4 regions of the Ensifer meliloti genome follow, and region 2 is predicted to be linked to each of the others. Evidence: predicted binding sites of a transcription regulator. Region 2 holds the regulator's gene; each other region holds the start of a gene.

Evidence for each region. The regulator PhoB, encoded in region 2, activates phosphate uptake and scavenging genes when phosphate is short. The targets are predictions, from matches to a motif close to TGTCATNNANCTGTCAT.
Region 1: a site for PhoB is predicted at 5,807-5,823, ahead of PZL22_RS12635 (BtaA family protein). Genes of this name have one in related genera too.
Region 3: a site for PhoB is predicted at 5,262-5,278, ahead of phnF (phosphonate metabolism transcriptional regulator PhnF). Genes of this name have one in related genera too.
Region 4: a site for PhoB is predicted at 3,022-3,038, ahead of PZL22_RS00490 (DUF1045 domain-containing protein). Genes of this name have one in related genera too.

The regions. Positions count from the first base shown of each region.
Region 1 covers NZ_CP120365.1:1,130,944-1,138,744, forward strand. Annotated here, with positions in the region: gene PZL22_RS12610 (J domain-containing protein) at 1-663, opposite strand, end outside; gene PZL22_RS12615 (pyrophosphate--fructose-6-phosphate 1-phosphotransferase) at 1,006-2,220, shown strand; gene PZL22_RS12620 (LysE family translocator) at 2,358-2,993, shown strand; gene PZL22_RS12625 (lytic transglycosylase domain-containing protein) at 3,126-4,127, shown strand; gene PZL22_RS12630 (serine hydrolase domain-containing protein) at 4,165-5,526, opposite strand; gene PZL22_RS12635 (BtaA family protein) at 5,870-7,120, shown strand; gene PZL22_RS12640 (class I SAM-dependent methyltransferase) at 7,117-7,782, shown strand.
Region 2 covers NZ_CP120365.1:2,847,312-2,855,112, forward strand. Annotated here, with positions in the region: gene pstA (phosphate ABC transporter permease PstA) at 1-352, shown strand, start outside; gene pstB (phosphate ABC transporter ATP-binding protein PstB) at 366-1,181, shown strand; gene phoU (phosphate signaling complex protein PhoU) at 1,268-1,981, shown strand; gene phoB (phosphate regulon transcriptional regulator PhoB) at 2,092-2,775, shown strand; gene PZL22_RS20575 (GcrA family cell cycle regulator) at 2,871-3,392, opposite strand; gene PZL22_RS20580 (hypothetical protein) at 3,544-3,792, shown strand; gene PZL22_RS20585 (aspartate aminotransferase family protein) at 3,806-5,005, shown strand; gene argF (ornithine carbamoyltransferase) at 5,080-5,991, shown strand; gene PZL22_RS20595 (Hsp33 family molecular chaperone) at 6,358-7,350, shown strand; gene apaG (Co2+/Mg2+ efflux facilitator ApaG/CorD) at 7,367-7,759, opposite strand.
Region 3 covers NZ_CP120364.1:719,681-727,481, forward strand. Annotated here, with positions in the region: gene PZL22_RS03290 (acyl-CoA carboxylase subunit beta) at 1-86, shown strand, start outside; gene PZL22_RS03295 (acetyl-CoA carboxylase biotin carboxylase subunit) at 99-2,111, shown strand; gene scpA (methylmalonyl-CoA mutase) at 2,337-4,475, shown strand; gene phnF (phosphonate metabolism transcriptional regulator PhnF) at 4,487-5,221, opposite strand; gene phnG (phosphonate C-P lyase system protein PhnG) at 5,347-5,814, shown strand; gene phnH (phosphonate C-P lyase system protein PhnH) at 5,814-6,416, shown strand; gene PZL22_RS03320 (carbon-phosphorus lyase complex subunit) at 6,421-7,527, shown strand; gene PZL22_RS03325 (alpha-D-ribose 1-methylphosphonate 5-phosphate C-P-lyase PhnJ) at 7,524-7,801, shown strand, end outside.
Region 4 covers NZ_CP120364.1:113,616-121,416, reverse strand. Annotated here, with positions in the region: gene phnD (phosphonate ABC transporter substrate-binding protein) at 1-132, shown strand, start outside; gene phnE (phosphonate ABC transporter, permease protein PhnE) at 306-1,268, shown strand; gene phnE (phosphonate ABC transporter, permease protein PhnE) at 1,278-2,795, shown strand; gene PZL22_RS00490 (DUF1045 domain-containing protein) at 3,130-3,837, shown strand; gene PZL22_RS00485 (alpha-D-ribose 1-methylphosphonate 5-triphosphate diphosphatase) at 3,839-4,978, shown strand; gene phnN (phosphonate metabolism protein/1,5-bisphosphokinase (PRPP-forming) PhnN) at 4,975-5,562, shown strand; gene PZL22_RS00475 (ArsR/SmtB family transcription factor) at 5,582-5,953, opposite strand; gene PZL22_RS00470 (MFS transporter) at 6,043-7,227, shown strand; gene ltrA (group II intron reverse transcriptase/maturase) at 7,695-7,801, shown strand, end outside.

The DNA of each region.
Region 1 (7,801 bases), 1.7 Mb from region 2:
GAGCACGGCCATGCGATCGTTGGCGATCGCGTGGAATTCTTCCGGCACGCCGCGCGCCACGAGCATGTCCGGGTGGTTCTCGGAAACGAGAACGCGGTAGCGCTTGCGAATCGCGGAAAAGTCATCCTTCGGCGAAACGCCGAGAACCTGATAGGGATCGCGGTCGTCGCCATGAACGTGGCGCGCCATGATGCATCCGAAATGCTCGTCGTCCATCCTGAATATCTCAGCCACGCGCCTCAGGAACGTAAGTTCCTTCTCGTGCACCGCCCCGTCGGACTTCGCGATATGGAAGAGGCCGTCGACGATGTCTTCGAGGATCGGGCAATTCCTCTCGCAGGAGGAGCAGAGCGAAGCCATTTTCTCCGCATAGGCCTCGTAGCCGGCAACGTCCTGGCGGGCGAGATTGTAAAGCCTGGCGACGTTCTTCGCCTGGTCCGCGGGAAACTTGAAGATGTCGCGAAAGGCGCTCACCTCGGCCTCGTTCACGATGCCGTCGGCCTTCGCCATTTTCGCCGAAAGGGCGATCATGGCGACCGAAAAGGCGACCTTTCGCCGAGTTTCCGGATCTCCTTCGAAGAGCGTCCGGACCGCCTCGACCACTCCCGTAAGCGCGTTACCAGTGGTCGTGACGATTTTGAGCAGGCTGTCCCAAAATGACATAAGTGCGATTGTTCCCTGTCCACCACGCGAGCATGATCTTATGCGGTGGCGATTTGCAAGCGGCAGAGCCGCGTCAATCATCATGGATGACGAATTTGTGATGGCCCCTCAATAATTCATATCGCCACAAATCTCAATCGAATTCCTGGACGCCACCGTGCGACTTTCAGGCGCAACGCCGCAACCGCGAGCCGGTTCCCGTTTCTCGCGATCCACAGGCCTGTCATTTAATTTCCATCGGATTTGGGTTAGACCACCGCTATCTTTGATCCAAGGCAAGGAATTAGAATGCGGTCGATCTCACGAGCGATCGCTTGATGCCGAAATCCCCAGGAGGACCCCATGGCCAAGAAGAAAGTCGCAATGTTGACGGCAGGCGGGCTCGCGCCCTGCCTTTCATCCGCTGTCGGCGGCCTGATCGAACGCTACACCGACATCGCGCCGGACTATGAGCTCGTGGCCTACCGTTCCGGCTATCAGGGCCTGCTTCTCGCCGACCGGATCGAAATCACCCCGGCCATGCGCGAGAAGGCGCATGTGCTCCACCGCCACGGCGGATCGCCGATCGGCAACAGCCGCGTGAAGCTCACCAACACTGCCGACTGCGTGAAGCGCGGCCTCGTCAAGGAAGGGGAGAATCCTTTGCGCGTCGCGGCCGAGAGGCTCGCGTCCGACGGCATCAGCATCCTGCACACGATCGGCGGCGACGATACCAACACCACCGCAGCCGATCTCGCAGCCTATCTCGGGGCCAACGGCTACGATCTGACGGTCGTCGGCCTGCCGAAGACGGTCGACAACGACGTGGTGCCCATCCGCCAGACGCTCGGCGCCTGGACGGCCGCCGAATACGGCGCACGCTTCTTCGACCATGTCAGCAACGAACAGAGCGCCGCGCCGCGCACCCTCGTCGTCCATGAGGTCATGGGCCGACACTGCGGCTGGCTGACCGCGGCAACCGCGCGCGCCTATATCCAGCTGGCCGGCAACAAGGAATATGTCGACGGCTTCATGATGAACGCACAGCTGAAGAACATCGACGGCCTCTACCTTCCCGAGATGGCGTTCGATCTCGAAGCGGAAGCCGCGCGCCTGCGCGAAGTCATGGATCGAGCCGGCTTCGTCACGCTGTTCGTGAGCGAAGGCGCCTGCCTCGACGCCATCGTCGCCGAACGGGAGGCTGCCGGCGAGACGGTCAAGCGCGACGCGTTCGGCCATGTGAAGATCGATACGATCAACGTCGGAAACTGGTTCTCCAAGCAGTTCGCGGCGCTCCTCGGCGCCGAGCGCTCAATGGTGCAGAAGTCCGGCTACTATGCACGCTCCGCCCCCGCCAATGTCGACGATCTGCGCCTCATCCAGAGCATGGTCGATCTGGCGGTCGAGAGCGCGCTCAACAAGGTCTCCGGCGTGACGGGCCACGACGAGGATCAGGGCGGGCGGCTGCGCACGATCGAGTTCCCGCGCATCAAGGGCGGAAAGCATTTCGACACGTCCGCGAAGTGGTTCGGCGAGGTCATGGATGTCGTCGGCCAGAAGTGGCAGACGGCCGACTGATGAACGACGAGGAACGGTTCGCTGTTTTCTGAAGCGGCGAACCGCTTCTCGCTGGGGCTTCTGGTCGGGAGGAGTTGACGGCTGCGCGCCGGCATGGCTCCCTCCTCTTCACGAGCATTCAACCGCGGAGCCCCTTCATGTCCTTCGAACACTGGTTCGCCTTTGCCGCCGCGTCTGCGGTGCTGCTTGCCATTCCCGGCCCCACGATCCTTCTCGTCATCTCCTACGCGCTCGGCCACGGCCGCAAGATCGCGGGCGCGACCGTGGCTGGTGTCGCTCTTGGCGATTTCACCGCAATGACCGCTTCGATGCTCGGCCTCGGTGCCCTGCTTGCAACCTCGGCGGCGGTTTTCACCGTGCTGAAGTGGATCGGCGCCGCTTATCTCGTCTGGCTCGGGATCAAGCTCTGGAGGGCGCCGGTCGGCAACGACAGCGGGAGCACCGTTGAAACGAGTCCTGCGGAAAGACCGCTGCGGATATTCATTCACACCTATGCGGTGACCGCACTTAACCCGAAAAGCATTCTCTTCTTCGTCGCCTTCCTGCCCCAGTTCCTCGATCTGTCGCGGCCGCTTTTCACGCAGATGGCGATCTTCGAGACGACGTTCCTGATACTCGCGACGATCAACGCGGCCCTCTATGCCTGGCTTGCTGCCGCAGCCGGAAGCACCATCCGCAAGCCGAATGTCCGGCGCATCGTCAACCGCCTCGGTGGTTCGCTGCTCATCGGCGCCGGCTTTCTGACGGCGGGGCTGAAGCGCGCCACCTCCTGAAATGAGCAGTCTCTGAAATGCTCCCACGTGCTTGCCGCAACCGGCGGCATAGGTTAATGGAGATTCAAGCGCGGCGGGTGGCAACCGCTGATTTGCAGGGGCTACGGGGCCCAGAAGCACGAAAGTGACAGCATGGCGAATTTCCGTATTCCCCTTTCGAAGCGGGCACTTGCCGCCGTGTCCCTCGTTTCCGTCGCCGTTGCTTCCGGGTGTTCCACGGTCGAGCATACGTCGCTTGCGGAGTTAACGGCCGTGCAGACGGTCACGCCCCTGCCGAAGCCGGGCACAGAGGCGACGGCTTACGCGCTGCCTGCGCCGATCGGCGCAGCGGCGAGCACGTCGGCCGCATTGACCGCGCAAACCTCGTCGGCAGTGCCGGCAAGCGCCGCAGGAACCGGTTCCGCCGGCGAAACGCAGACGGCGCCCGCGACAGACACGACCCTCGCTTTCGCGGCTCCCCAGTCGGTAGCCGTGCCGGCGGCCAAACCCGCACAGCCCTTTGAAGTAGCCATGGCGACACCCGCCTCGGCAGGTATCGCCCCGGCAGCCGCGCCGCCGGTCCCCGAAAAAGGCGCCGGACAGTCGGTCCCGCTCATCGGGGTCGCCGCCTCGTGGGAATCGGATTTCGACACCGGCGAGCCGGTCGGTCTGGAAACGCTTGTCGCCAAGCGCATGATCGTTCCGACAGAGCGCCCGAAGACAGGCGTGATCGGCACCGCAGTCGGCGCGGTCGCAAGCGTCATCCCCGATTCGCTGAAGCCCGGAAAAACACCGACCAGCTCGCGGCCGGAGCTTGACAGGCTGATCAAACATTATGCCGAGCTGAACGGTCTGCCGCTCGAGCTGGTGCACCGGGTGGTCAGGCGCGAGAGCAACTACAACCCGCGAGCCTACAGCAAAGGCAATTACGGGTTGATGCAGATCCGCTACAACACGGCCAAGGGTCTCGGCTATGAGGGCCCGGCCGAAGGTCTCTTCGACGCGGAAACCAACCTCAAATACGCGACGAAGTACCTGCGCGGAGCGTGGATGGTTGCCGACAACCAGCACGACGGCGCGGTAAGGCTCTATGCCAGCGGCTATTATTACCATGCCAAGCGCAAGGGCATGCTCGACGAGCTGAATATGAGGTAAGCCGCGACCAGCGGCTGGCCTATCTGCCAGACATCATTCAATCGAGCGCGTCGATTATCCTCGAATTCAGCTTCTGCACGTCGTAGCCGAGGCGCGACGGTGTCAGCCCCAGGCGGACGACCGCGAGGCGAAGCGAGGGGACGATCATGATCGCCTGCCCGTCATGTCCAAGCATCCAGAACGTATCGGGCGGGAAATTCGCCGTTCCGGCGCGGGTGCCGTTTTCCTGGAGCCAGACCTGGCCTGCCCCGTAGTCGCCCCCGGAAGCCGCAGTCGGCGTGCGCATGAAGGACACGTAACCTTCCGGCAGGAGCCGCCTCCCCTTCCAGCTTCCGTCCTGAAGCAGAAACTCGGCGAAGCGCGCCCAGTCCTGTGCCGACGCATACATGTAGGAAGAGCCGACGAAGGTTCCGCTTGCATCCGTCTCCATAGCGGCGCTCGTCATCCCGAGCGGAGCGAAGAGCGCCTCGCGCGGATAGGAAAGCGCTTCGGCCGGATCGTCGAATGTCTGCATCCAGAGCCGGGACAGAAGATTGCTCGTGCCGCTCGAATAGGCGAATTTCGTGCCCGGAGCCGCCTCCAGCGGCTTCGAGGCGACGAAGCCGGCCATGTCGCTTTCCAGATAGAGCATACGCGTCACGTCCGTGACGTCGCCGTAATCCTCGTTGAAATCGAGCCCGCTCTGCATCGCGAGAAGGTCCGTCAGCTTGATGCGAGCCCGGTCATCGCCGTTCCATTCGGTCACCAGATTGGTCTGGGCCAGATCCATCCGCCCTTCGGCAATGCGCCGGCCGATGATCGCCGCCGTCACGGACTTCGTCATCGACCAGCCGAGCAGGGGCGTGTTCCGGTCGAAGCCCGCCGCATAGGTCTCCGCGACCAGCCTGCCATCCCTGACGACCACGATTGCACGCATGCCCGGACCTGCCAGTGCCGGATCTTCGACAAGCTTTTGAATGGCCGGGTCGATGTCCGGCTTGTCCCCGTCCGGCCAGTCGAGGCTCGGATCGGGGGCGAGCGGCGCCGTTGCCGACTCGGTCCCGCGCATCCCCGCGATGGCCTCGGCGCTGCCTCCGCTCACATTGGCGCAACCGCGGCCCGGACGGTAGACGGCGCGGCCTGGGGCAGCAAAGCCCAGGAGACGCGCCGTCACGCTCTGCTCTTCCCGATCGACCGAAACGCGCACGAGCTTCAGGAGCGGGTGGCCAGGCGCCTGCACGTCTTCCTCCAGCACTTCCTGCGGATCGCGTCCCGCGAGGAACACATTGGAGCAGACGATCTTGGCGGCATAGCCATCGCCCACCTTGAGGAGTTCAGGCGGGAACAGCGCCAGCCAGCCAACGAGGCCCGCGAGCGTAGCCACAACCAGCCCGCCAAGCGTCTTCAGCAGACCCTTCATTCTCGCCCTCCTGCCCTTTGTATAAAGTGCTACAGCGCTTTCGCCCGTCTGACCAGTGTACATGACTATTGCGTCTTGTATCCGGCAGCAGAGGCTCAGGTGGTGAGGATGACCTCTCCTCCGGTTTGCCCTTTCGTCGCAAAATGCCGTCACCGCAACCGCTTTGTCGGAAGGGCCTGGTGGTCGCCGCGACTCTCCTTCGCACCGCTTGCGGGGAGAAGATGCCGGCAGGCAGATGAGGGGCAATACCCGAATCCCTGCAAGCCCCTGTGCGAAACCTCGTCATCAAAGTGTAGCCGAGTCACCTTAGAAGCGGCTCAGTTTCAACTGGACGACAGGCAAGATGACCGACTTCGCCCCGGATGCCGGCTTCGGCAAGAAGAATCCGAAACTGAAAAGCGCACTCCTGCAGCACAAAGCTCTCTCCCCCGCCGGTCTCTCCGAACGCCTGTTCGGGCTGCTCTTTTCCGGACTCGTCTACCCGCAGATCTGGGAGGACCCGATTGTCGACATGGAAGCGATGCAGATCCGTCCCGGACATCGGATCGTGACGATCGGTTCCGGCGGCTGCAACATGCTGACCTATCTCTCCGCCGAGCCTGCCCGGATAGACGTGGTCGATCTCAACCCCCATCACATCGCGCTCAACCGGCTGAAGCTGTCTGCCTTTCGTCACCTGCCGAGCCACAAGGACGTTGTGCGGTTCCTCGCCGTCGAAGGTACGCGCACGAATGGCCGGGCCTACGACGTGTTCCTCGCGCCGAAGCTCGATCCGGCAACCCGCGCCTACTGGAACGGCCGAGATCTCACCGGCCGCCGGCGCATCGGCGTCTTCGGGCGCAACATCTACCGTACCGGCCTGCTTGGCCGTTTCATTTCCGCCAGCCATGCTCTCGCACGGCTGCACGGCATCAATCCGGAAGATTTCGTCAAGGCGCGCTCCATGCGCGAGCAGCGGCAGTTCTTCGACGACAAGCTCGCTCCGCTCTTCGAGCGTCCGGTCATCCGTTGGATCACCAGCCGCAAGAGCTCCCTTTTCGGCCTCGGCATCCCGCCACAGCAGTTCGACGAACTCGCGAGCCTGAGCCGGGAGAAATCCGTCGCCGCGGTGCTGCGCAATCGCCTGGAAAAGCTGACCTGTCATTTCCCCTTGCGCGATAATTATTTCGCCTGGCAGGCCTTTGCGCGGCGCTACCCGCGGCCGGACGAGGGCGAGTTGCCGCCTTATCTTCAGGCATCGCGATACCAAGCGATTCGCGACAATGCGGAGCGCGTCGAGGTCCACCATGCGAGCTTCACGGAGCTTCTCGCCGGCAAGCCCGCCGCCTCAGTCGACCGCTACGTGCTCCTCGACGCACAGGACTGGATGACCGACCAGCAGCTGAACGACCTCTGGACGGAGATCACCCGCACCGCCGACGCCGGCGCGGTCGTGATCTTCCGCACGGCGGCCGAAGCGAGCATCCTCCCGGGGCGCCTCTCCACCACGCTCCTCGATCAGTGGCACTATGATGCCGAGACTTCGATGAGGCTCGGCGCTGAAGACCGGTCGGCGATCTATGGCGGCTTCCACATCTACCGGAAGAAAGCATGAGCGCCGTGCAGACCGCGAATGAAAGCCACGCTCATCTGATGGACCGCATGTATCGCTACCAGCGGTACATCTATGATTTCACTCGCAAATACTATCTCTTCGGCCGTGACACGCTGATCCGTGAACTGAACCCGCCGCCGGGCGCATCGGTGCTGGAAGTCGGCTGCGGCACGGGCCGCAATCTCGCCGTGATCGGGGATCTCTACCCCGGTGCGCGCCTCTTCGGCCTCGATATCTCGGCCGAAATGCTGGCGACCGCCAAAGCCAAGCTCCGGCGCCAAAATCGGCCGGACGCAGTGTTGCGGGTCGCCGACGCGACGAATTTCACCGCCGCCTCATTCGATCAGGAAGGCTTCGACCGGATCGTCATTTCCTACGCCCTTTCCATGGTTCCCGAATGGGAAAAGGCGGTCGATGCCGCGATTGCCGCGCTCAAGCCGGGCGGCTCGCTGCATATCGCCGACTTCGGCCAGCAGGAAGGTTGGCCGGCCGGCTTCCGCCGCTTCCTCCAGGCCTGGCTCAGACGCTTCCACGTCACGCCGCGCGAAACGCTTTTCGATGTGATGCGCAAAAGAGCCGAGAGAAACGGAGCGGCGCTCGAGGTCAGATCGCTGGGACGAGGTTATGCCTGGCTTGTCGTCTATCGCCGCGCGGCACCGTAGCGGACGGTGGCGGATTGCA
Region 2 (7,801 bases):
CCGCTCCGCCGCACTCGGCCTCGGCGCATCGAAGATGCAGACCATCTTCCATCACGTGCTGCCGCTTGCCATGCCCGGCATCCTGACCGGCACGATCATCGGCCTCGCCCATGCGCTGGGCGAAACGGCGCCGCTGCTTCTGATCGGCATGGTCGCCTTCGTGGTCGACTTTCCGGGGTCGCCGCTGGAGCCCTCCACGGCGCTGCCGGTGCAGATCTACATGTGGGCGAACGAGGCAGAGCGTGCCTTCGTCGAGCGTACGTCCGGAGCGATCATCATCCTCCTGATCTTTCTCATCTTCATGAATCTCGGGGCAATTCTCTTGCGGCGTCGCTTTGAGCGTCGCTGGTAGTGGGGTAAGGACTATGAACATCATGTCGGAAGCTGCAGTCGAAAAGGCTCTTGACCAGAAAATGAATACGGTGCCTTACAAGATGATCGGCAATGATGTGTCGGTCTATTACGGCGAAAAGCGCGCGCTCTTCGACGTCAACCTCAACATCCGCGAGAACACGGTCACGGCGCTGATCGGTCCCTCAGGGTGCGGCAAATCGACGTTTCTGCGCACTTTGAACCGCATGAACGACACGATCGAGAACTGCCGCGTGACCGGCAAGATCACGCTCGACGAGGACGATATCTATGATCCGTCGATCGACGTGGTGGAGCTGCGCGCCCGGGTCGGCATGGTGTTCCAAAAACCCAATCCGTTCCCGAAGTCGATCTACGACAATGTCTCCTACGGGCCGCGCATCCATGGCCTGGCACGCACCAAGGCCGAACTCGACGAGGTCGTGGAAACGAGCCTGCAGAAGGCCGGGCTCTGGAACGAGGTGAAGGATCGGCTGCAGGAGCCGGGCACCGGACTTTCCGGCGGTCAGCAGCAGCGCCTCTGCATCGCCCGCGCCGTCGCGGTCAGCCCGGAAGTCATCCTGATGGACGAGCCCTGCTCGGCGCTCGATCCCATCGCGACCGCGAAAGTCGAGGAACTCATCCACGAACTGCGGGCGAATTTCACGATCGTGATCGTCACCCACTCGATGCAGCAGGCGGCGCGCGTGTCGCAGCGCACGGCCATGTTCCATCTCGGCAATCTCGTCGAGGAGAACGATACCGACAAAATGTTCACCAACCCGGACGATCAGCGCACCCAGGACTACATCATGGGCCGCTTCGGCTGATGGCGAGAGGGGCGGCGCTTTTCCGTCCCTCCCGGTTTAAGATCGACCGAGCCATTCAGAACAGCGGGTCTCCCGAGGAAACGAATATGTCTCACGCACACATCATGTCCGCCTTCGACGAAGAGTTGAAGTATCTCACGCGCCGCATCTCCGAGATGGGCGGTCTTGCCGAGCAGATGGTCGCGGACTCCGTCCGTGCGCTCGTCAATTCCGATCTTGCTCTCGCCCAGAAGGTTATCTCCGACGACACCATTCTGGACGACGCGGAACGGCAGATCGGCGAAAAGGCGATCGTCACCATTGCCAAACGCCAGCCCATGGCCTCGGATCTACGGGAGATCATGGGTTCGATCCGTATCGCCGCGGACCTGGAGCGCGTCGGCGATCTCGGCAAGAACACCGCCAAGCGCGTGATTGCCGTCGCCGGTTCGGGCATACCGCGCAAGCTTGCGCGCGGCCTCGAACACCTGGCCGAGCTCGCGCTCGTTCAGTTGAAGGAAGTCCTGGACGTCTACGCCTCCCGTTCGCCGGAAAAGGCGAACAGCATTCGCGAACGCGATGAAGAGATCGACGCGATCTACACTTCTCTGTTCCGGGAACTGCTGACCTACATGATGGAAGATCCGCGCAACATCACGCCCTGCACGCATCTTCTTTTCTGCGCCAAGAACATCGAGCGTATCGGCGATCACGCGACCAACATTGCCGAAACGATCTACTACATGGCGACAGGCGCCCAGCCGCAGGGCGAACGGCCGAAGGACGACATGACGTCGACATTGGGTTCCGTGACGGACTGAGATCGCCCGGCATCCGGGCCTATGCAGAATTTGTTCCGGCCGCTTTGGCGCGGCCTACCACCGTGCGCGGCGGCATGACGGCTGTCGTGCGTAGGAAGGAGTCCTACTGAATGTTGCCGAAGATTGCCGTAGTCGAAGATGAGGAAGCCCTAAGCGTTCTCCTGCGCTACAATCTCGAGGCAGAAGGCTTCGAGGTCGATACGATCCTTCGCGGCGACGAGGCGGAGATCCGCCTGCAGGAGCGCCTGCCCGACCTTCTCATCCTCGATTGGATGCTGCCCGGGGTTTCCGGCATCGAGCTCTGCCGCAGGCTGCGCCAGCGGCCGGAAACGGAGCGCCTGCCGATCATCATGCTGACGGCGCGCGGCGAGGAGAGCGAGCGCGTGCGGGGCCTTGCCACCGGGGCCGACGATTACGTCGTCAAGCCCTTCTCGACGCCGGAACTGATGGCGAGGGTCAAGGCTATGCTCAGGCGCGCCAAGCCCGAGGTTCTGTCGACGCTCCTGCGCTGCGGCGATATCGAGCTCGACCGGGAGACGCACCGCGTCCACCGCCGCAGCCGCGAAGTGCGCCTCGGCCCGACGGAGTTCCGGCTGCTGGAATTTCTCATGTCCTCACCGGGGCGCGTCTTCTCCCGTTCACAGCTCCTGGACGGTGTCTGGGGGCACGACATCTATGTCGACGAACGGACCGTGGACGTCCATGTCGGACGTCTGCGCAAGGCACTGAACTTCTCCAACATGCCCGACGTCATCCGGACGGTGCGCGGCGCGGGCTATTCGCTGGAGAGCTGAGACCGAAGGTGCCGGCTTACGGCATGGCAAAGAAAAAAGGGGCCTTTCCGGCCCCATTTTTCGTCGTGCATCCAGAGCGGAATGAGCAAGGCGCCTCAGCGCATGCGCCGGCGCTCGGCAGAGGGCTGGTAGGCCAGCCGGGCATGAAAGGTGCAATAGGGAGAGGCTTCCGGGGAGTCGTTGCCGCAGAAGTGGAACTCTTCCTTGAGCGGGTCGCCGATCGGCCACTTGCAAGTGCGTTCGGTAAGCTCCGTGAGCTCCAGCCGCCGCGACATCGGCAGGACGATATTCCTGTCGATCTGCAGCTCCTGGTCGATCGTCAGGTCGACTGCGAGCTCTTCCTTGAGCGCGGTCGCGCCGGCCGTGCGGGTCACGGTGCGGGTTACGGAACGCGCAGCGTAGTTCGGTGCGCGCGGGGCAGACGTCGCCCGTTTGGGGCGGGCTGCAGCGGCCGTGCTTCCGCCGGCCTTGGCGCGCCCGGGCAGGCTCAGCCGATGAACCTTGCCGATGACCGCGTTGCGGCTGACGCCGCCCAACTGCGCCGCGATCTGGCTGGCGCTCAGGCCCTCCGACCACAGCTTCTTCAGTTTCTCGACCCGCTCGTCAGTCCAGTTCATCTCTGCACTCCCCGTTCTCGGCGTTGGGATGGCGGAATCCGTCACCGCTCTCCGGGAAAAACCCGAAGATTCAACGCGATAATACTTTTGGTGACTAGGTCCGCCGCATGCGTCTAGTAATTGAATGTTAACCTACCGGCAGGGTGACTCCGTGGCAAGAGTCGCCGGAATCGCGCCGAATCGATTTCGCGGTTTTCCCCAACTTGCTGTCGGAGCGTTGCATTTTTGCAAGTCCCAGAGTGCGATTTTTTCGCGCTTCGGAATCGGTATCCGCAAAGCGCCTGCAAACCTTGGTTTTGTTGACATCGCGGTGCGAAATGGGAATAGTGCCTGTCGCCGCCGCAAGGCGGCATTTTTGATTTTTATCGGGCCGAACGGTCCGATGCCGCCGCCGGAATGAAGGAGAGCTCGACATGGCCGCAACCACGCCGCTTTACGACACCTATCTGCGCGCGCCGTTGCGTTTCGAGCGAGGTGAAGGCGTTTGGCTGATCGCCGAAGACGGCACGCGCTATCTCGATTTCGCTGCCGGTGTCGCCGTGAACTCGCTCGGCCATGCCCATCCTCATCTCGTCGAGGCGCTGAAGGCGCAGGCCGACAAGGTCTGGCATCTGTCCAATCTCTACGAGATTGCGGGGCAGGAAAGCCTTGCGCGGCGGCTGACCCATGTGACCTTCGCCGATCGGGTGTTCTTCACCAATTCGGGTGCGGAAGCGCTCGAATGTGCGATCAAGACGGCGCGGCGCTATCATTTCGCCAAGGGGCACGTCGAGAAGTTCCACGTCATCACCTTCGAAGGTGCTTTCCACGGCCGCACGCTCGCGACGATCGCCGCCGGCGGACAGCAGAAATACATCGAGGGCTTCGGGCCGAAGGCGCCGGGCTTCTATCAGGTCCCCTTCGGCGATATCGGCGCGGTCAAGAACGCGATCAATGAAGAAACCGCGGCGATCCTTGTCGAGCCGATCCAGGGCGAGGGCGGCATTCGGACGGCATCGAAGGAGTTCATGCAAGGGCTGCGCGAACTCTGCGACGAGTTCGGCCTGCTTCTGATCCTTGACGAGGTCCAGTCCGGTGTAGGCCGGACCGGCAAGCTCTTCGCCCATGAATGGGCGGGCATCAAACCCGATATCATGGCCGTCGCCAAAGGCATCGGCGGCGGCTTCCCGCTCGGCGCCTGCCTTGCGACGGAGGCGGCGGCCGCCGGCATGGTGGCGGGCACGCACGGCTCGACCTATGGCGGCAACCCGCTCGCAATGGCGGTCGGAAATGCCGTGCTCGACGTCGTTCTCGCCGAAGGCTTCCTCGATCAGGTGCGCGAGGTGGCTCTCGTCTTCCGTCAGGGGCTCGCCTCGTTGAAGGATCGTTTTCCGGACGTGATCGAGGAAATCCGCGGCGACGGGCTGATGCTCGGCATCAAGGCGAAGGTGCCCTCCGCGGACCTTTTGAAGGCGATCCGCGCCGAGAAACTGCTCGTCGTCCCGGCCGGCGAAAACGTTCTGCGCCTGTTGCCGCCGCTGATCACCACCCCGGCCGAGGCGCGCGAAGGACTGGCACGGCTCGAACGCGCCGCGGAGGCGGTGAGCGGCAAGAGCGGCAACGCCGCGGCCTGAGCGCCCGAAGGTTTCGGATCGAACCGGCCCGGGCGGGGTCGACAAACGGATTCTACGACAGGAAACAAGGCAGTATGACCAGACACTTCCTCGATCTCTCGGCCATGACGGCCACCGACCTCAGGACCATCATCGACGATGCCCGCGTCCGCAAGTCGGCGACCAAGGCAGGGACTGCCGAGAAGCCGCTTGCCGGCAAGATGCTCGCGATGATCTTCGAGAAGCCGTCCACCCGCACGCGTGTTTCTTTCGATGTCGGCATGCGCCAGCTCGGCGGCGAGACGCTGTTTCTGTCGGGTACCGAAATGCAGCTCGGCCGGGCGGAGACGATCGGCGATACGGCGAAGGTCCTGTCGCGCTACGTCGACGCGATCATGATCCGCACGACCGACCACCGCCGGCTTCTGGAGATGGCGGAGCATGCGACCGTGCCCGTCATCAACGGGCTCACCGACGATACGCACCCGTGCCAGATCATGGCCGATATCATGACCTTCGAGGAGCACCGGGGACCGGTCAAGGGCAAGACGATCGCCTGGACCGGCGACGGCAACAACGTGCTTCACTCGCTGATCGAAGGCTCGGCGCGCTTCGGCTACCGCATGAACATGGCCGTGCCGCTCGGCTCCGAACCGCATGACAAGTTCCTGAACTGGGCGCGCAACAACGGGGCCGAGGTCCTGCTCAGCCACGAGGCGGAGCAGGCGGTTGCCGGTGCCCATTGCGTCGTCACCGACACCTGGATCTCGATGAACCAGGAACATCGCGCCCGCGGTCACAACGTCTTCCAGCCCTACCAGGTCAACGGCGCGCTGATGAAGCATGCAGCGCCGGACGCGCTGTTCATGCATTGCCTGCCGGCGCACCGCGGCGAGGAAGTGACCGATGAGGTCATCGACGGCCCGCAGTCGGTGGTATTCGACGAAGCCGAGAACCGGCTGCACGCGCAGAAATCGATCCTCGCCTGGTGCATGGGCGCGGTCTGACGGCTGGAGGCGGGCGCGAGGCGTTCTCTTGAAATCTGCACGGTGCAACACGATCTAGGGCGGTGAGCGGGGGCTCCGATCATCAAATCGGCCAGTCGCCCCACGCCGGCTATCACGTGCTTGGCGCCCAAGGGGTGCTTCGACGCAGAGCAAATGCCGGCGGAGAAATTCGTCCATGACGGGATCAAATGGAATGGCGGACGGTTGTACCGGTGCGCGCCGGTGCACTCGATGCAAGCCGTATCGGACATGAAGAGGAAGCGAGCGGTTTCCGTCCGCATCCCGCATGCAGTTTTTGGAATGGGTCATGGCCACGTCCCGGATTGAATCGATCCGCGTGATCATGGTCGAGGCAAGGAGCAAGCGATGACAGAAACAGCGCCGGGACTTGGCGAGTTCGATTTTGCCGGTGACGATCAGGTTGTGCCCTTTCAGGTCGAGGGACTCGACGTGCGCGGCCGCGCCGTCCAGCTTGGCCCGATGCTCGATGCCATTCTTGAACGGCACAATTACCCGCTCCCTGTCGCGCGGCTCGTCGCGGAAACAGTGGTGCTGACGGTCCTGCTCGGCACGTCCCTGAAATTCGAAGGCAAGCTGATCGTGCAGACACAGGGCGATGGGCCGGTCGATCTCGTGGTCGCGGATTTCTCGACGCCGGACCGCGTCCGCGCCTATGCCCGCTATGATAAGGAGGCGCTCGCCGACGCCGAAAAGAGCGGGCGCGTCCAGCCTCATGAATTGTTGGGCAACGGCGTCCTCGCCTTCACGATCGACCAGGGTGCGCACACGCAGCGCTATCAGGGCATCGTCGCGCTTGACGGGGCGACGCTCGAGGAGATCGCCGGCGCCTATTTCCGCCAGTCAGAGCAGATACCGACCAGGGTGCGCCTCGCCGTTGCCGAGCTTCTCGACAAGGACGAGAACGGCAAGCCGCGGCACCGCTGGCGCGCCGGCGGCATGGTCGCGCAGTTCCTCCCCGACGCGCCGGACCGGATGCGCCAGGCGGATCTGCCGGGCGGCGGTGGTGACGAGGGCGACGAGGATTTCTTCGACGAGGACGACCTCTGGGCGGAAGCCAAGGTGATGGTCGAGACGATCGACACCGATGAACTCACCGATCCGACGGTCGGTACCGAGCGATTGCTGTACCGTCTGTTCCATGAGCGCGGCGTGCGCGTCTATGAGCCGCAGGCGGTCTACGATCGATGCAGCTGCTCGCGCGAGAAGATCAGGGACGTCCTGGTGGGGCTCGGCAACGAGGATATCGAAGCCAGCGTCGAGGACGGCCTGATCAAAGTCACCTGCGAGTTCTGCTCGACGACCTACCGCTTCGAGGCGAGCGAGGTCCGTCCGCAATAGCGGCAGCCGCGCTGAATCAATTAAGCGTGCGGACGAGGCCCGGCGAATCGAGCGAGAAGGCGGGGATGGCGACATCGAAAGTCTCCCCGCCTTCCGCCTCCATGCTGTAATGGCCGAACATCACGCCGGAGGGTGTATCCAGCGGGCAGCCGGAGGAGTACTCGTAGGTATCGCCGGGATTGAGCAGCGGCTGCTCGCCGATCACGCCGGGGCCGCTCACCTCGTCCACCTGACCGTTCTCGTCGGTAATGTGCCAGTAGCGGGTCATCAGCCGGACCGCGAGTCCGGAATGGTTCGCTATGATGATGCGATAGCCCCAGACATAGCGGCTGTCGTCGGGATCCGACTGTTCTTCCAGGTAGTACGGCTCGACCGTCACTTCGATGTCGCGTGTCAGCGCGCGGTACATGTGCAACACCCTGTTTCAAATCCGTACGCGTATTCTACAGCA
Region 3 (7,801 bases), on a different replicon from region 2:
GCCGCCGCATCGCCCGCGCCTTCGCCTCCTTGCGCAACAAGCAGGTCGAGACCCGCTGGCGCAAGCACGACACCATCCCGCTTTGACGGGAGAACCCGATGGGACACATGTTCAAAAAGATCCTCATCGCCAATCGTGGTGAAATCGCCTGCCGCGTCATCCGCACCGCGAAGGCGCTCGGCATTCCGACCGTCGCCGTCTATTCGGATGCCGACCGCGACGCCATGCATGTGCGCATGGCGGACGAGGCCGTCCATATCGGCCCATCCCCATCCAGCCAATCCTACATCGTCATCGAGAATATCCTCGCGGCGATCCGCAGGACCGGGGCGGATGCCGTTCACCCCGGCTACGGCTTCCTCTCCGAAAACGCCGCTTTCGCCGAGGCTCTCGAGAAGGATGGCGTGACCTTCATCGGCCCGCCGGTCCGGGCGATCGAGGCGATGGGGGACAAGATCACCTCCAAGAAGCTCGCCGCCGAAGCGGGCGTTTTCACCGTTCCCGGCCATATGGGGCTGATCGAGGATGCGGACGAGGCCGCGCGCATCGCCGCTGAGATCGGCTTTCCGGTGATGATCAAGGCTTCCGCCGGCGGCGGCGGCAAGGGCATGCGGATCGCCTGGAACGAGCGGGAGGCACGCGAGGGTTTCCAGTCGTCCAGGAACGAGGCGAAGAGCTCCTTCGGCGACGATCGCATCTTCATCGAGAAATTCGTGACCGAGCCCCGCCACATCGAGATTCAGGTGCTCGGCGACAAGCATGGCAATATCCTCTATCTCGGCGAGCGCGAATGCTCGATCCAGCGGCGGAACCAGAAGGTCATCGAGGAGGCGCCCTCGCCCTTTCTCGACGAGAAGACGCGCCGCGCCATGGGCGAGCAGGCGGTCGCCCTGGCAAAGGCCGTCGGCTATCACTCGGCCGGCACCGTCGAATTCATCGTGGACGCCGGCCGCAACTTCTACTTTCTCGAGATGAACACCCGGCTTCAGGTCGAGCATCCCGTGACGGAACTCGTCACCGGCCTCGATCTGGTCGAGCAGATGATCCGCGTCGCGGCCGGCGCGAAATTGGCTTTCACCCAGAAAGACGTGAAGCTCGACGGCTGGGCGATCGAAAGCAGGCTCTATGCGGAAGACCCCTACCGCAATTTCCTCCCGTCGATCGGCCGGCTGACGCGCTATCGCCCGCCCGAGGAAGGCGCGCAGGCGGACGGCACCGTCATCCGCAACGACACAGGCGTCTTCGAAGGCAGCGAGATCTCGATGTATTACGATCCGATGATCGCCAAGCTCTGCACCTGGGGACCGGACCGGCTGACGGCGGTCCGGGCGATGGCGGACGCGCTCGACGCATTCGAGGTCGAGGGCATCGGTCACAACCTGCCCTTCCTCGCAGCCGTGATGCAGCAGGAGCGTTTCCATGAGGGGCGGCTGACCACCGCCTATATCGCCGAGGAATTTGCCGGCGGTTTCCACGGGGTGGCGCTGGACGATGCATCCGCACGCAAGCTCGCCGCCGTCGCGGCGACGGTCAACCAGACGCTCCAGGAGCGCGCCAGCCGCATTTCGGGCACCATCGGCAACCACCGCCGGGTCGTCGGCCATGAATGGGTGACGAGTCTCGATGGTCACGAAATTCAGGTCACATGCGAGGTTTCCGCCGACGGCACCTATGTCCGCTTTGCCGACGGGACATCCGTTTCCGTCGCAACCGACTGGGCGCCCGGCCGCACCCGCGCCGCTTTCAACATCGACAATCAGCCCATGCGTGTGAAGGTCGAGCTCGCCGGCCCGGGCATAAGGCTACGCTGGCGCGGGATCGACGTCGTTGCAGGGGTCAGAAGCCCGCGCATTGCCGAACTCGCCCGGCTGATGCCGAAGAAGCTGCCGCCGGACACCTCGAAGATGCTGCTCTGCCCGATGCCCGGGGTGGTGACATCGATCACGGTCAAGGCCGGCGAAACGGTCGAGGCCGGACAGGCGATCGCCGTCGTCGAGGCGATGAAGATGGAGAATATTCTGCGGGCGGAAAAGCGTGCGATCGTGAAGCGCGTGGCGATCGAAGCCGGCGCGAGCCTGGCGGTGGACGAGTTGATCATGGAGTTCGAGTGATGGGAGGAACTGGGCGCGTCGCCTTTCCGATTTGCCCCTCTCCTCGGGTTTAACCCGAGGACTAACCCTCTCCCCGCATGCGGGGAGAGGGGACTTCGTCAGCGCGGCAGACCCCTTCTCCCCGCTTGCGGGGAGAAGGTCCCGGCAGGGGGATTAGGGGCTGGCGCCCGGAACCGGCAGCCGGATGAGCGGCCCACCATCGCACGGAAGCTTGGAGTGGAACCAATGACCGCAAAGACCATCAAGGACTGGGAAGCCCTCGCCGAGAAGGAACTCAGGGGCTCCCCCGAAAGCCTCGTCTGGCACACGCCCGAGGGCATCGACGTCAAGCCGCTCTATACGAGCGACGACATGTCCGGCATCGGCCATCTGAACTCGCTCCCCGGCTTCGAACCGTTCGTGCGCGGCCCGCGCGCGACCATGTATGCCGGGCGGCCCTGGACTGTCAGGCAATATGCCGGCTTCTCGACGGCCGAGGCGTCCAACGCCTTCTATCGCAGGAACCTCGCCGCCGGCCAGCAGGGCGTTTCGGTAGCCTTCGATCTCGCCACGCACCGCGGCTATGACAGCGACCACCCGCGCGTCCAAGGGGATGTCGGCAAGGCCGGGGTCGCGATCGACTCGGTGGAGGACATGAAGATCCTCTTCGACGGCATCCCGCTCGACAGGATTTCCGTCTCGATGACCATGAACGGTGCGGTGATCCCGATCCTCGCCTCCTTCATCGTTGCCGGCGAGGAACAGGGCGTCAGCCGCGACAAACTCTCCGGGACCATTCAGAACGACATCCTCAAGGAGTTCATGGTCCGCAACACCTACATCTATCCGCCGGAACCCTCGATGCGGATCGTCGCCGACATCATCGAATATACGGCGAAGGAGATGCCGAAGTTCAATTCGATCTCGATCTCCGGCTACCACATGCAGGAGGCCGGCGCGACGCTCGTGCAGGAACTCGCCTTCACCCTCGCCGACGGGCGCGAATATGTGCGCGCAGCACTCGCCAAGGGGCTCAACGTCGACGATTTCGCCGGCCGGCTCTCCTTCTTCTTCGCGATCGGCATGAACTTCTTCATGGAGGCGGCGAAGCTGCGCGCCGCGCGGCTCCTCTGGACGCGGATCATGCAGGAGTTCAAGCCCGAGAAGGCGTCCTCGCTGATGCTGCGGACCCATTGCCAGACGTCGGGCGTCTCGCTCCAGGAACAGGACCCCTACAACAACATCGTCCGCACCGCCTTCGAGGCGATGTCGGCCGTCCTCGGCGGCACGCAATCGCTGCACACCAATTCCTTCGACGAGGCGATGGCGCTTCCGACGGATTTCTCCGCCCGCATCGCCCGCAACACGCAATTGATCCTGCAGCACGAGACCGGCGTGACGAAGGTCGTCGATCCGCTTGCCGGCTCCTATTACGTCGAAAGCCTGACGAACGAGCTTGCCGAAAAGGCCTGGGCCCTGATCGAGGAAGTGGAGGCGCTGGGCGGCATGACGAAGGCAGTCAATGCCGGCCTGCCGAAGCGGCTGATCGAGGAGGCCGCGACCCGGCGCCAGGCGGCCGTCGACCGCGCCGAGGAGGTCATCGTAGGGGTCAACAAATACCGGCTCGAGAACGAGCAACCGATCGACATTCTCCAGATCGACAACGCCGCGGTTCGGACGGCACAGGTCAAGCGCATCGAGGAGACCAGGCGGCGCCGGGACTCGCAGAAGATGAAGCAAGCGCTGGACGCGCTGGCCGATGTGGCGCGCAGCGGCAAGGGCAATCTGCTCGCCGCCGCGGTCGAGGCTGCCCGGGCGCGCGCCACTGTCGGTGAAATCACCGACGCCATGCGCGAGGCTTTCGGCGATTACACCGCCATTCCGGAAGTCGTCACCGATATCTACGGCAAGGCCTATGAAGGAGATCCGGAACTCGGCGTTCTCGCCGGGCGGCTCGGCGAAGCGACGAAGCGCCTCGGCCACAAGCCGAAGATCATGGTAGCCAAGCTCGGCCAGGACGGGCACGACCGCGGCGCCAAGGTGATCGCATCCGCCTTCGGCGATATCGGCTTCGATGTCGTCGCGGGCCCCTTGTTCCAGACGCCGGAGGAAGCTGCCGATCTGGCGCTCGCCGAAGAGGTCACCGTTATCGGCGTTTCATCGCTTGCCGCCGGGCACAGGACGCTGATGCCGCAACTTGCCGAGGCACTGAAGAAGCGCGGCGGCGAGGACATCATCGTCGTCTGCGGCGGTGTCATCCCCCGGCAGGACTATGATTATCTGATGGAGAACGGCGTCGCCGCCGTCTTCGGACCCGGCACCCAGGTGCTCGACGCGGCGCGCGCCGTGCTGGACCTGATCGAAGGCAAGCGGCGAAACGTGTAAACCGGCCGAGTTCAAGTCTCGATCCGGAGCTTCATCCGGTCGGCTGCAAAGCGCGTTCGCGAATATTCGACCGGGCGGCCTTCTAGATCGGCGTTGACCGATTGCGTCTCCATGACGATCGCCCCCGGCGATAGTTTCAGAAGCGAGAGTTCCTCTGCCTCCGCGTGGCGCGCGACGATCTCCGTCGAGACCCGGACGTAGTCGTCGAGCCCATGCGCGGCAAAGGCCTTGGTGACCGAGCCGAGCTGCGCATATTCCTCCGCCATCCTCGCAAAGCGCTCGGCGGGGTAGTAGCTGACCGCCGTCGAAAGCGGCCGCCCGTCGCCGCTGCTGACGGTGCTGAGCTCGATGAGAGGGGTGCCTGGGGGAACGCCAAGCGCAGTGGCGATTTCGCCGCTTGCCGGCACTTGGGCGTGCCCCAGGAGCTCGGTTCCGATTTCTCTCACCTGGCGGCCGAGACCCTGCGAGAAGCGAGTGCGCCGCGAGATCGGATAGCTCACGCGATCCTTGCGCTCGATCATCGTGCCGCGCCCCTGCACCGCGCGCACCAGACCTTCTTCCGCGAGTGCGGCCAGCGCGCTGCGGACGGTGTGGCGATTGACGCCGAATTCCGCCGCAAGGGCCGTCTCCGGCGGCACCATGCCGGTGGCGTCATAGTCGCCATTGCTGATCGCGAGCCGTATCCTGTCGGCAATCTGCCGCCATAGCGCCACGCCCATCTGCCGTTCGACGACCTTCGCCACCATCTTCTTCGCCCCGCTTCTTCGCCGCCGGTTTCTTAGCAAATGTCACAAGCCTGTCATTTGCGAAGGTTATGGAAAGGTATAAGATGTATAGTTGTCTAGATCAATAGACATTTTGGAGTGAGATGATGGACGCAGCGAAGACAAGTGACGATGCAGGCGTCGCTCAGCGCCGGGAAGGCATGCGGCTTCTGGCGCGCGCGACGCTCGGCGAACTTTCCATGGCCTGGGACGCGATCGACGACAAGCCGAAGGTCGCGCCGGTGCGCGGTCCGGAAACCGGGCTCGTCATGGTGCGCGGCAAGATCGGCGGCGGCGGCGATCCTTTCAATCTCGGCGAGGCCACCGTTTCACGCGCCACCGTGCGGCTTTCGACCGGCGAGGTCGGCCATGGGCAGCTGCTCGGCACCGACAAGGCACGCGCCCGCTTTGCCGCGATCTTCGACGCGCTTTTTCAGAGCGCAGCGCATCGCGCAAGCGTCGAGGCGCTGCACGAGCAGGTGGCCGCTCGCCTCGATGCGGAAGACCGTCGCAAGGCCGAGGAAACGGCCGCGACCCGCGTCGACTTCTTCACCATGGTCCGCGGAGAGGATTGATGACCGCCCAATCGCAAATCTATAGCAGCGCCTTCGCCGATCCCGTCTTCGAGGCGCAGTCCGTGTTCCGCAGCCTTATGGACTGTTTCGCCCGCCCGGGCACCATCGGCCGGCTGTCCACTGCTGCAGCCCCGCCGGCGCCACTCGGACAGGCAAGCGGAGCTGTCGCGCTCACGCTCTGCGACCATGACACGCCGGTCTGGCTATCGCCGGCGCTCTCCAAATCCTCAGCGCCGAAGTGGATCGCGTTTCACACCGGCGCCGGCGTCACCGAGACGAAGGACGAGGCCCGCTTTGCCTTCTTCGAGAAGGGCGCGGCCGTGCCGGGCTTCGACCAGTTCGCCCTCGGCACCCAGGAATATCCCGACCGTTCCACCACGCTCGTCGTCGAGGTGGAAGCGCTCGAAGGCGGGCAGCCGCTCATCGGTCGGGGACCGGGAATCAAGAACGGGATCGTCATCGCACCGAAGGGTCTGCCCGACGTGTTCCTCGACCTCTGGGCCGCCAACCGGGCGATCTTTCCGCGCGGCATCGATCTCGTCCTGACGGCGCGCGAGGCAGTGCTCTGCCTGCCGCGCACCACCAAACTCGAGCGGGAGTAAGCGCATGTATGTAGCCGTCAAGGGCGGAGAAGCCGCCATTGCCAATGCTCACCGGCTGCTGGCCGACCGCCGGCGCGGCGACCGGGCGCTGCCCGCGATCACCATAGATCAGGTCGTCGAGCAGCTCGGGCTCGCGGTCGACCGCGTGATGGCCGAGGCCTCGCTTTACGACCGTGCGCTTGCGGCGCTTGCCGTGCGCCAGGCGCGCGGAGACATGATCGAGGCGATCTTCATCCTGCGCGCCTACCGCACCACCCTGCCGCGCTTCGGCTATTGCGAACCGGTCGACACCGCGAAAATGAAGGTCGAGCGGCGCGTCTCGGCGACCTACAAGGATCTGCCCGGCGGCCAGCTTCTCGGCCCCACCTTCGACTATACGCACCGCCTTCTCGACCCGTCGCTGATCGGCGAGGAACCGGTCGATGAGCCGGCGCTCAAGGAGCCGGGCGAACATGTCATGCGCGTCTCCGACATTCTCGACGGCGAAGGCCTGATCGAGGGCGACGGCCAGATGCCGGAAGGCCACGTGGCGGGCGACCTCACGCGCGAGCCGATGGAATTTCCGATGGCGCGCGATCTCCGCCTGCAGGCGCTTGCCCGTGGCGACGAAGGATTCCTGCTGGCGCTCGCCTACTCCACGCAGCGCGGCTATGGCCGCACGCATCCCTTCGTCGGCGAGGTCAGGATCGGCGAGGTCGAGGTCGAACTGGAGCTGCCGGAGCTGGGCTTTGCCGTTTCGCTCGGGGTCATCCGCGTTACCGAATGCCAGATGGTCAACCAGTTCAAGGGCTCGTCCAGGCAGCCGCCGCAATTCACCCGCGGCTACGGGCTCGTCTTCGGCCAGAGCGAGCGCAAGGCGATGTCGATGTCGCTGGTCGACCGGGCGCTCCGGACCGACGAATTCGACGAGGACATCGGCGCTCCCGCCCAGGATCAGGAGTTCGTCATCTCGCACGCCGACAACGTCCAGGCGACCGGCTTCGTCGAGCACCTGAAGCTGCCGCATTACGTCGACTTCCAGGCCGAGCTCGACCTGGTCAGGCGCATGCGCCGGGAACACGACGCCGCCCAGGCCGGCGGCAAGGACGGCATGAAGGAGGCCGCCGAATGAACGACCTCGCAACTTACAACTTCGCCTATCTGGACGAGCAGACGAAGCGGATGATTCGCCGCGCGATCCTGAAGGCGATCGCCATTCCCGGCTATCAGGTGCCCTTCGCCTCACGCGAAATGCCCATGCCCTATGGCTGGGGTACCGGCGGCGTGCAGGTGACCGCCTCCATCCTCGGGCCCGACGACGTGCTCAAGGTGATCGACCAGGGCGCCGACGACACGACGAACGCCGTTTCGATCCGCGCCTTCTTCCAGAAGGTCGCCGACGTCGC
Region 4 (7,801 bases), on a different replicon from region 2:
ATGGATCTGCCGAAGACCGACGCCGCCTGCTTCTCCGCCATCCAGGGCGGCGACTTCACCGGTTTCGTCGAGGTCAACAGCGATTTCTACAAGCCGATCATCGACGCCCGCAAGGCGACGATCGGCGGCTGATCGCCGAACGCGCGTCATCCTGCGCCGGCCGCAAAGCTGCGGCCGGCGTTCGACTATCGGGCACCTGCAGCCGCCCGCTCCGGATCGTCTCGATCAAACGATCCCACTTTTTGAAACGACGCACTTCCTCTTCCCGGAAGCGCTCTAGAGGCCGGCCCCCAGCCGGAAACCCAATGGCCACTTCCGTGTCTAAACGGCACCTCAGCGAGAACGGCGCTCTTATCGAGCGTCACTGGCAGGAGCTCAACAATCGCCGGCGTCTCTATACCTGGCTCGGTCTCGCATTTCTCGCGTTGACGCTTTTCAGTTCGCTCTGGTTCGCGAACGAGTCGAACGCGGGCAAGTTCTTCGACCGGCTGCCGCACTTCTTCGATTTCGTCGGACATCTCATGCCGCGCGATCCGATAGAGATCGTTCGCGCCCTCTTCGACCTGCCTTCGCCCTATGACGACGGCAGTTTCAAATACAATTACCCGGATGGGCGCCTCTATGTGACCGAGAGCTTCTACGTCCCGGAATATGTTCACAAGATGCTGGAGACCGTGAACATCGCCATCTTTTCGACTGTCATCGGCGTCTTCTTCGGCTTCATCCTGTGCTTCCTCGCCGCGAAAAATCTGATGCCCAATCCCTGGATCAGGGGCATCGTACGCCGGCTGATGGAAATCCTGCGCGCCTTTCCGGAAGTCGTCATCGCCGGCTTTTTCCTAGCAATCCTTTCGCTTGGGCCTATTCCCGCCATCGCTGCGGTGTCGATCCACACGATCGGCGCGCTCGGCAAGCTGTTCTTCGAAGTGGTCGAGAATGCGGACATGAAACCGGAGGAAGGTCTGCGTGCCGTCGGCGCCAACTGGATCGAGCGGGTCTGGTTCGGCATGGTCCCCCAGGTGCTGCCCAATTTCACCAGCTATTTTCTGCTCCGGCTCGAAATCAACGTGCGCGCCTCGACGATCATCGGCGCCGTCGGCGGGGGCGGCATCGGGGAACTCCTGCGCCTGTCGATCGGCCAGGGGCATGAAGCGAAGACGCTCGCGATCGTCCTCCTGCTCTTCGCCACGATCTTCGCCGTCGATCAGTTCTCCGCCTGGCTTCGCCGCCGCCTCGTGGGCGACCAGGCCTTTCAGCTTGCGCAATAGGACCGCATCATGATTGCCTCGACAAACCTCGATGCGCGCGAAATGGAAGCTATCGCAGCGCGCCACCCGCATCTCCTGCAGTCGTCGGCCGCCAAGCGGCGCAGCACGGCACTGATAACGGCTGGCGTCGTTCTTTACATGATCTTCAGCTGGTGGTTCTTCTCGATCGGGCACGTGCTCGCCAATGCCAATTGGGGGATTGCCGGCACCTATCTCGCAGACTGGGTATCTTACGAAGTGCGGCCCGAGATCGCCGTCGCACCCGATGGAACGATGAGCGTGTCCTTCGGGCGCAATTCGCCGCTTGGAGACGATCCGAGCCCGGAATGGGTCACGCTCGAAAAGGAGACGGTGACGCGAACCGTCGCCGCTCCGGCGGCCGCGGCGCAAGTCCAGAAGCCAAAGACCGCCTCCTCGTTCAGCTTCATGGCGCCCAACGCGGCGCGCGGCGCCGACACGAATTCGACGCCGCAGGAAGATGCCGCCACGACCCGCACCGAAGAAGTCGTCACGCACGCCGTGGTGAAGTTCGATAGCTCCACGCGTATCGACGTCGCCGAAAAGCTGGTGACAGTCACACACTCGGGCGAGACGCTCGTGCTTCAGGTCGACGGCGCGGACAACGTGACGCCGGAAGGACCCCTTCCCTCCTGGGCGATCCAGAAGCGGCCGGGCGAGAAGGTGACGCTGTCCTTCGGCGCCACCGGCTGGGCCGAAGTGGAGGGCGACGAGGTCTCCATCCGCAATCGCTTCTTCGGCTGGGTGAATTTCCTCTTCGACACCAACTCGCCCTTCTTCGGGAAGCCCTACAGCGAAGTCGCCTCCTTGATCGTCTCTGGAGAACGGATCGATCCGGCGCGCTCAAATCTCTCCCTTGCCTGGAACAACACCCTCTACAATGCGGAATGGCAGCATCTGGACGTGTGGACCAAGCTCCTGCAGACGATCGTCATGGCTTTCGTCGGAACGCTCTTCGCTTCCTTCATCGCCTTCCCGCTTTGCTTCCTCGCGGCGCGCAACATCACGCCGAGCCGCCTCACCAATCAGTTCGTGAAGCGTTTCTTCGATTTCCTGCGGTCGGTCGACATGTTCATCTGGGCGCTGTTCTTCACGCGCGCCTTCGGGCCCGGGCCGCTCGCGGGCATCTCGGCGATCTTCTTCACCGACACGGGCACGCTGGGCAAGCTCTACTCCGAAGCGCTCGAGAATATCGACGACAAGCAGCGTGAGGGCGTCAAATCGGTCGGCGCCGCGCCGGTCGCCGTGCAGCGCTTCGGCGTGCTGCCGCAGGTCCTGCCGGTCTTTGCCAGCCAGGCCCTCTATTTCTGGGAGTCGAACACGCGTTCGGCCACCATTATCGGCGCCGTCGGCGCCGGCGGGATCGGCCTAAAGCTGTGGGAGGCGATGCGCACAAATTCGGATTGGGAAAATGTCGCCTATATGGTGCTGCTGATCTTGATGGTCGTGTTCGTTTTCGACAGCATCTCCAATCTCTGCCGATCGCGCCTCATCGGCCGTACACACTAGAGCGGGATGAGAAAAAGTGTGCGGTTTTCCGCCCGCATCCCGCGTCTCAACTTTCTGGAATCGATCACGTTCATGTTTTTTGGGTCGACCCGACCTAGAATCATTGTGATCTAGAAACGGATCGGCCGATTCGGATAATGACGAACTGATTCTGATAACTGGAGCGGGAGCAGGCGAAGCTGCAAACAATCCATCCCGCTCCGAACCGATTTGCGTTCTGAGCCGATGTCATCATGATGTTGTCATGCAAATCGGCTAGCTGCGCATTTCATCCCGCGAACCATCGACTCGGGGCAAACTGCGTCGAGGCGACTGATGAAGAAAGTGTGAACCCGTGCGCTATGCAATCTACTTCGCGCCGCCGTCCGATGACCGGCTGTCGCAGACCGCTTCGCGTTGGCTGGGACGCGACGCGTTCACCGGCGGCGCTCTGGACTGCCCGGAAAATCCGGCAATAGGACGTGAAGAGCAGATGGCATTGACGACCGAGCCCCGCCGTTACGGCTTCCACGGGACTCTGAAGGCACCCTTCGGGCTTAGCTCCAGCCGCCGTGAAGCCGACTTGATCGCGGCTTTCGACGAGTTCGCCGCGGAGATCGAGCCGTTCGAAGTGCCGGAGATCGTCCTGCATCAGATCGGCCCCTTCTTCGCGCTCGTCTCCGCCGAGCCTTGTCCGCCCCTGCAGCGCCTTGCGGAGCAGGCGGTTCGCCGTTTCGAGCCATTCCGGGCGCCGCTTTCGGAAGCCGATCTCGCCCGCCGCAATCCGGAGAGGCTTACGCAGCGTCAGCGCGAGTACCTGGCCGCATGGGGCTACCCATACGTCTTCGAGGAGTTCCAGTTCCATCTGACACTGACGGGGCCGGTGCCCGAAGAAATGCAGCGGCCCATGAGAATGGCGCTCGAAACGGTCTTCGCCGAATTCATCGGCAAGCCGCTTGCCGTCTCGACGATTGCGCTTTTCGCCGAAGAGCGCCGCGGCGCTCCTTTCACCGTCCATTCCCTGCTGCCGCTTGGCGGCGCATCCGAACGAAAGATTGCATGACATGCCCAAAGAACAGGTTTTGACCAACGCCCGCATCGTTCTGGAGGACCGGATCCTCGACGGTTCGGTGCTGATCCGCGACGGCAGGATCGCCGACATCTCCGAAGGGGCGAGCGCCACGGGCGAGGATTTCGAGGGTGACTACCTGCTGCCCGGGCTGGTCGAACTGCACACCGACCATCTCGAGGCGCATTATTCTCCGCGCCCCGGGGTTCGCTGGCTGAAGATCGCGGCCATCCAGGCCCATGACGCCCAGGTCGTCACCTCCGGCATCACCACCGTCTTCGATTGTCTGCGCCTGGGCTCGGACGAGGACAGCGGCTTTCCGAAGGGCGAGATGCGCAGCATGGCCGATGCGCTCGCCCAGGCCAAGCAAGAGGGCCGTCTGCGGGCCGATCACCTGATCCATCTGCGCTGCGAAGTGTCGACCGCCGACGTGCTGGAGCACTATGAGGACTTCCGGAACGACCCGCAGGTCCGTCTGGTTTCGCTGATGGACCACGCGCCCGGGCAGCGCCAGTTCCAGACGATGGACCAGTACACGCTCTACTACAAAACCAAGCGCGGCCTTACCGACGACGCGTTCGCCGCATTCATCGAGCGTCAGCAGGCGCTCTCGGCCCGCTATGCGACACCGCATCGAAACGCGCTCGCAAAAGCCTGCGCCGAGCGCGGCATCACGGTCGCCAGCCACGACGATGCGACGGTCGAGCATGTCGAAGAATCGATCGGCTACGGCATTCGCCTTGCGGAGTTCCCGACAAGCTTTGAGGCGGCGGAAGCCTCGCACCGCGCGGGCCTCAGCGTGTTGATGGGCGCGCCCAATATCGTGCGCGGCAAGTCACATTCCGGCAATATCGCCGCGCGCGATCTAGCGAAGCGCGGCGTCCTCGACGTGCTTTCTTCCGATTACGTTCCCTTCAGCCTGATCCATGCGCCTTTCATACTGGCAGACGAGGTCGAATCGATCGGCCTTCCCGAGGCTATTGCGATGGTGACGGCGACGCCCGCCCGCACAGTCGGGCTCGAAGATCGCGGCCGGATCGCCGTGGGGCTGCGCGCCGACATCGCGCGCGTCCGCCGGCCGGAGGGCATACCGGTCGTCCGCTCGGTCTGGCGCGAAGGACGGCGTGTCGCATGACCACCGCCGATCGAGTATCCGGAACGCTCATCGTCGTCGTCGGTCCGAGCGGTGCCGGGAAAGACAGCGTCATGGGCTTTGCCGCCCGCCATTTCGCGCAGCGGCCCGATATTCTCTTCGTCCGGCGGGCGATCACAAGACCGTCGGATGCAGGCGGCGAAGTGCACGAAAGCGTGTCCGACGCCGAATTCGAGGAGATGAGCCGGAGCGGCGCTTTTGCCGTTTCGTGGCAGGCGCATGGGTTGAGCTACGGCATCCCGGCAGAGATCGCCGAAAAGATCGCCAAAGGCATGACCGCGATCGTAAACGGCAGCCGCGCCGCCCTCCCCGCCATTCGTCAGGCGTTCGGTACGATCGCCGTTGCGGTGATCACCGCCGAGCCGCCGGTGCTGGCGAAGCGGCTGGCGGAGCGCGGCCGGGAGAGCGAGGAAGACGTGCTCCGCCGCCTGACGCGGCAGGCACCCGACATCATCGCCGATGCCGACGTAACGGTCATCGACAACAGCGGCAGGCTGGATGTGGCGGGCCGGCAATTCGTCGCGCTGGTCGAGCGGCACTCAGCTAAGCGCCATCACCCGGCCTGAAGAAGAGGCGGGCGGTTCTTTATCGCGCCTCGCCTTGTGCCAGGGCCTCCTCCTCTGCATCCTCGATCTTCTTGACCATGGGCAGGTCCACCGCGGCGGTGATAATGGAATCGAGGAGGCCGGGAAAGCGGATGTCGAGATCGTCGCGCCGCAGCGTGATCAACCGGCTGGTACCGGAGACCTCGGTACGCGTGATGCCCGCCTCGCGCAGCTTGGCCAGATGATAGCTGATATTGGTCTTGGAGCCGAAATCCGTGAAGTTCAGGCACATGGTCGGCCGTCCGGCGCGGCGGGCGAGATAGCCCACGATCGCCAGGCGCGTCGGATCGCCGAGGGCCGCTAGGACACTGGACAGGGTGATCTGATCGGCGGTGGGATGCGGTAGGGTCATTGGATCAACGATTAGCAGTCTCGGCATATTGACACGGCGAGCAACCAAGTTCAATAGTTCAATATCTTTTGAACAAGCGGGGTCTCCCGATGGACAAGCGCATCATCTGGCTCGCCGTTGGCTCTTTTACGATGAGCACGGTCGGCTTCGTCTTTTCAAGCCTTTTGCCGTCGATCGCTGCCGACACGCACACGACCATTCCACATGCGGGGCACCTGATCACGCTGTTCTCGCTTTCCTATGCCATCGGCGCGCCGCTGCTTTCGGCCCTGGCCGGCGCGGCGGACCGGCGTCGACTGCTGGTGAATGCAATGCTCGTATTCGTCGTCGGCAACTGCATCGCGGCGATGAGCGTCTCCTTCACCACGCTGCTGCTCGCCCAGATCGTGATGGGAATGGCAAGCGGACTGTTTGCCGCCACGGCGCAAGCGACGGCGGTTTCACTGGCAGGACCGGAGCACCGCGCATTGGCGATTTCAATCGTGGTGGGCGGCACCACATTCGCCGTGGCGCTGGGCGCGCCCCTCGGCGCGCTGATTGCCGCCTTCTGGGGATGGCGCGGCACGTTCGGGGCGGTCGCTCTGCTTGGGCTCACCTGCGCTGCCGTGCTCTGGCTGCGCCTGCCGCGGGGCCTCAGTGGAACGAAGCTGACAATGTCCGAGCGCTTCGGCGCCATCGGCCGTCCGGGCGTGGCCTCGTCGCTCATGGTGACGTTTCTGTATCTCACCGGCGGCTTCATGATCATCTCTTATCTCGCCCCGCTGGCGATCGACGGAGCCGGGCTTTCGCAACTGGCGCTGCCGGGGCTGTTGCTCGCCTTCGGGGTCGGCGCGGTGATCGGCAATCTCTCCAGCGGCTATCTGGCCGACCGGCTCGGCGCCACGCGCGTGGTGACAGCTTCGCTGATCTCCGCGCTCGCGGTCTCGCTGATGATCGCCTTCGGCCTGCACTTCCTCACGCGCGATCTCGCCGGCTTGCTGCTGATCGGCATAATGGTGCCATGGGGAATCGTCGGTTGGGCGTTTCCGCCGGCCCAGGCGAGCCGCATCGTCGGCTTCGCGCCGGAGGTTGCCCATTTGACCCTGTCGCTCAACGCCTCGGCGATCTATCTCGGCATCGCGACCGGCACGGCGATCGGCGGACGGGTGCTCGAGAATACGGCTGCCGCGGATCTCGGCTTCTTCGCGGCACTGTTTCCGGTGGCTTCGCTCGCCGTCCTTTATGCAGGACTGCGATCCCATCGGCGGCGCCTGGCGACTGCGGCGGCGGAATAGCTTCCCGCTTCCGCATAGTCGCCGACGCAGGCCAGACCTCAGTTCTCTCCATAAGCCCCGGACGGAAGTTCGGGGCTTTTCTGTGGTGCGCCCGGCATGGGCGCATTCCTGGGGGGGAAGTCCCGCCACGAGCTGGTCACAGCGAGTGAAGTGAAGCGCAACTGCGTGAGGGTGACCGAGCGTGGGGAGGAAGCGTGGAGCGTAAACCGCGTGCCGATGAACAAGAACCGGATATGAGGCGGTGCCGACCAGGGCGAGCGGGCCATGAACCGCGAAGCTCTCGTGACCAAGGGGCGGCGGCGTAGATCCGGCGGTGGTGCGGTGAAGGAATGCGTTCTTACCCGGGGAGATCTCGCCTTGCGCCTGAAAGGGCGACGGTGTCGAGCCGGAGCGAGAAGTCAGCAGAGGTCGTAGTAGCCGTATCCGCGGCGAAGGACCGAACGAAGAGGAGTGCTTGAGGCATAGCGATGCAGGAAGCCAGGCATCAGATGCCCGCGAGAGCGGGGCGGTCCGGGGGGAGACAGGGTGAAGCCGCCCTGTCTGAACCGGGCAGCGATGAAGCGACCTGCCCGCG